2 regions of the Mesorhizobium sp. C416B genome follow, and region 1 is predicted to be linked to the other one. Evidence: predicted binding sites of a transcription regulator. Region 1 holds the regulator's gene; the other holds the start of a gene.
The links. The regulator HrcA, encoded in region 1, represses chaperone genes, less so after heat shock. The targets are predictions, from matches to a motif close to GTTAGCACTCNCNNNNNGNGAGTGCTAAC.
Positions count from the first base shown of each region.

Region 2: groES (co-chaperone GroES) is a predicted target of HrcA. The motif match lies at 1,250-1,278, and genes of this name have one in related genera.

Region 1 covers NZ_CP100471.1:3,771,730-3,773,930, reverse strand. Annotated here, with positions in the region: gene rph (ribonuclease PH) at 1-645, opposite strand, end outside; gene hrcA (heat-inducible transcriptional repressor HrcA) at 801-1,886, shown strand; gene NLY43_RS18370 (hypothetical protein) at 1,923-2,123, shown strand.
Region 2 covers NZ_CP100471.1:2,490,957-2,493,157, reverse strand. Annotated here, with positions in the region: gene groL (chaperonin GroEL) at 1-837, opposite strand, end outside; gene groES (co-chaperone GroES) at 901-1,197, opposite strand; gene bioZ (3-oxopimeloyl-[acyl-carrier-protein] synthase BioZ) at 1,629-2,201, opposite strand, start outside.

The DNA of each region.
Region 1 (2,201 bases):
GAACTGACCTTCCGAGAACGGCTCGCCCTCGGCGGTGCCCTGGATCTCGACGATGCCGCCCTTGCCGGTCATGACGAAATTGGCGTCGGTGCCGGCAGACGAATCCTCGATATAGTCGAGGTCGATGACCGGCTTGCCGTCGTGGATGCCGCAGGAAATTGCCGCGACATGGTCCTTCAGCACCTTGGCAACACTGGCCATCTGCCGCGCTTCCATCCAGCGCAGGCAATCGTAGAGCGCCACCCAGCCGCCGGTGATCGAGGCCGTGCGGGTGCCGCCATCGGCCTGGATGACGTCGCAGTCGACGGTGATCTGCTGTTCGCCCAGTGCCTGCAGGTCGACAACGGCGCGCAAGGAGCGGCCGATCAGCCGCTGGATTTCGAGCGTGCGGCCGCCTTGCTTGCCGGCCGAAGCTTCACGGCGCATGCGCTCGCCGGTCGAACGCGGCAGCATGCCGTATTCCGCCGTCACCCAGCCCTTGCCGGAATTGCGCATCCAGCCCGGCACCTTTTCCTCCAGGCTCGCCGTGCACAACACATGCGTGTCGCCGAATTTCACCAGGCACGAGCCTTCGGCGTGTTTGGAGACGCCGCGCTCGAAGGAGATGGCGCGCATTTCGTCGGCTTGGCGTTTGGAAGGGCGCATCGAGGCCTCTTTCTGTTCTTTTATGGTTGCGTCGGCGGCTTGTAGACGCATGCAGCCCATGGCGCAAAGGAAAAGGCCGGGCGATCTGGCACAGACGCCGGGTTGCGCGGGGGCGATGGAAGTCTATATCCTTGAGCCGGAGGTTTTTGGCTCGAATGACCAAGGCAGTCACCGAACCCAGTCTGCTGGCGCCCGCGCTGCAATCGCTCGACATGCGTTCGCGCGACATTTTCCGGCGCATCGTCGAATCCTATCTGAAGGACGGTGAGCCTGTGGGATCGCGCAGCCTGTCGCGCATCCTGCCGTCGTCGCTGTCGCCGGCGACCATCCGCAACGTGATGAGCGACCTCGAACATCTCGGCCTGATCTATGCCCCGCACATCTCGGCCGGGCGCCTGCCGACCCAGACCGGCCTGCGCTTCTTCGTCGATGCCTTCATGGAGCTTGGCGATCTCTCCGACGAGGAACGCCGGGTCATCGAGGCGCAGGTGCGCGCCTCCGGCTCGGGCGCGACGCTGGAACACATGCTGACCGAGGCCAGCCAGATGCTGTCGGGCATGTCGCGCGGCGCCGGCCTGGTGCTCGCCACCAAGAACGAGGTGGCGCTGAAGCACATCGAGTTCATCCAGCTCGAGCCGACCAAGGCGCTGGCGGTGATGGTGTCGCAGAATAGCGATGTCGAGAACCGCGTCGTCGACCTGCCGGCCGGCATCACCGTCTCGCAGCTGCACGAGGCCTCCAACTTCCTCAACGCCCATATCAGGGGCCGCACGCTCGCCGAGGCGCGCATCGAGATCGCCCGCATCAAGGACGAGACCAGGGCAGCGCTGGACACGCTGTCGCAGGATCTGGTCGAGAAAGGCCTGGCGGTGTGGGCCGGCGCCGACAGCGGCCTGCCGGCGCGCCTTATCGTGCGAGGCCGCGCCAATTTGCTCGAAAACGTCACCGCCCAGGCCGATATCGAATTGCTGCGCCACCTGTTCGAGGATCTGGAGACGCAGGACGGGCTGATCCAGCTGCTCGACCTCGCCGAGGACGGCCCCGGCGTGCGGATCTTCATCGGCTCGGAAAACAAGCTGTTCTCGCTCTCCGGCTCGTCGCTGGTCGTGGCGCCTTACCGCGACAAGGACGCCCGCGTCGTCGGCGCGCTCGGCGTCATCGGCCCGACCAGGCTGAATTATGCCCGCATCGTGCCTATGGTCGACTACACTGCGCAATTGATTACCCGGATGTTAAGATAATTCCGAAGCCGGGATCACCGTAAAGGAGGGCGCAGAATGGCGCTTGAATCGTTCAAGGCCCAGATCAGCATGCTGCTCGAAGAAATGGTCAACCAGCCGGAGGACGAGCACGAAATCCAGGAGCAGCTGCGCGAAAAACTGCGCGAAATGCGCGCCATGGGCTTGCCGCTGCCGGAAGATCTCGTCGCATTGGAAAAGCGTCTCGACGACGATCTCGACGTCGAAGAGGAAAGTTGAGCGGTTCTCTCGTCGAATCTGCGCGCGCGCACGCTTCTCTTTTGCGGCGGCCGCACAATATCTCCCTTGTGCATGACG
Region 2 (2,201 bases), 1.3 Mb from region 1:
CGGCGCCTTGACGGCGGCGATCTTCAGGCCACCGCGCAGCTTGTTGACGACCAGCGTGGCCAGAGCCTCGCCTTCGACGTCTTCCGAGATGATGAGCAGCGGCTTGGAGGTCTGCACGACGGCTTCGAGAACCGGCAGCATGGCCTGGAGGTTGGACAGCTTCTTCTCGTGCAGGAGGATGTAGACGTCCTCGAGCTCGGCAACCATCTTGTCGGCGTTGGTGACGAAGTAGGGCGAGAGATAGCCGCGGTCGAACTGCATGCCTTCGACGACTTCCAGCTCGGTCTCGGCGGTCTTGGCTTCTTCAACCGTGATGACGCCTTCATTGCCGACCTTCTGCATCGCTTCGGCGATCATCTTGCCGACCGACTCGTCGCCATTGCCGGCGATCGTGCCGACCTGGGCAACTTCCTCGGAGGTCTTGATCTTCTTGGCAGCGTTGCCGAGAGCCGCGACGACTTCGGTCACGGCCAGGTCGATGCCGCGCTTCAGGTCCATCGGGTTCATGCCGGCGGCAACCGCCTTGTTACCTTCCTGGACGATCGACTGCGCCAGAACGGTCGCGGTCGTGGTGCCATCACCGGCGATGTCGTTGGTCTTCGAAGCAACTTCGCGGATCATCTGCGCGCCCATGTTTTCGAACTTGTCGGAAAGTTCGATTTCCTTGGCGACGGTGACGCCGTCCTTGGTGATGCGCGGTGCGCCGAACGACTTATCGATGACGACGTTGCGGCCCTTGGGACCGAGGGTCACCTTCACCGCGTCGGCGAGGATGTTGATGCCGTGAAGCATGCGCTCGCGCGCGTCGCGGGAGAATTTTACGTCTTTGGCAGCCATTTTTTAGCTCCTGGCAGGGGCTTGCGATCAAGCCCGAAATTCAGTTGACGGTGAGGCCGATAATCAGCCGATGATGCCCATAATGTCGGATTCCTTCATGATCAGAAGGTCTTCGCCATTGAGCTTGACTTCGGTGCCCGACCACTTGCCGAACAGGATGCGGTCGCCGGCCTTGACGTCCAGCGGGACCAGCTTGCCGGCTTCGTCGCGAGCGCCGGAGCCGACGGCGATGATCTCGCCTTCCTGCGGCTTTTCCTTCGCCGTATCCGGGATGATGATCCCGCCGGCGGTCTTGGATTCGGATTCGACCCGGCGTACGACCACGCGGTCATGCAGCGGCCGGAAATTCGACTTTGCCATTTTTGGATTTCCTTGGTGCGGATGTTGAACGGTGCTCCGTTGCCGGAGCATGCCTAGCACTCAGCCGAAGCGAGTGCTAACGCGGCAATAGATAAGCCGCAGGCTCCTGCTAGTCAAGACGGAAGAGCAAAGAGCAAAGAGAAAAGAGAAGACAGCAAAGAGCAGCCAGCAAAGAGCGTGTAAGCATCGAGCCTTTTATGTGAACAATGTCGGGTATCCGACATATATGGGGCGGATCACCCTTTGTAATTGAGCTTTATTCAGATGGTACGATTGGTGCAACGGGTGTTGCATTTGAACTCATCCAGAGGCTCGCACGGGTCGTGCTGCGTCAGCTTGGTCATGTCGAGCTTCAGAAGGCCATTTTTTGGCATTGGTTCTGTTGCTCCTATTGCCATTCATGACCAATCCTGCGCGCGTGAGCCGGCCGGCTAGATTCCAACCACGAGAGCGCCGCCGCTGAGACCCGCACCCGCCGCCGCCAGAAGGATTTTCTCTCCTGGCTGGAATGGCTTCATCTGGTTGGCGAGCGAGAGCGACAGCGGGACCGTCGCGGCCGAAGAGTTGCCGTATTCGGCAATCGTCTTGACAATTGCTTGGTCCGCAATGCCGAGGTTTCTTCCGACCGCGCCGAAAATCCGAGTATTGGCCTGATGCGGCACAAACCGGCCGACATTGTGTGGCCGCACTCCCGCAGTGGCTAGCGCGGCTGTCGAGCAATCGGTCATCATCTCGACGGCCTTTGCGAACACTTCGGGCCCGTCGGTCATCGTCATCCGGGTCTGCCCGAGGTCGAGGTCGCCATGGAACGGCGTGTTGCTTCCTCCTGCGGGAATCTGGATCAGCCCGTAGCGCGAGCCGTCCGAAGCTACCGAGGCACCGAGAATGCCCCGATCAGCATCATCGCACTGACCGATCACCAGGGCGCCGGCGGCATCGGCGAACAAGGCTGAGCTCGCGCGCTCGGCTGGATTGATGCGGCGGCTGAGGATGTTGGCGGCGAT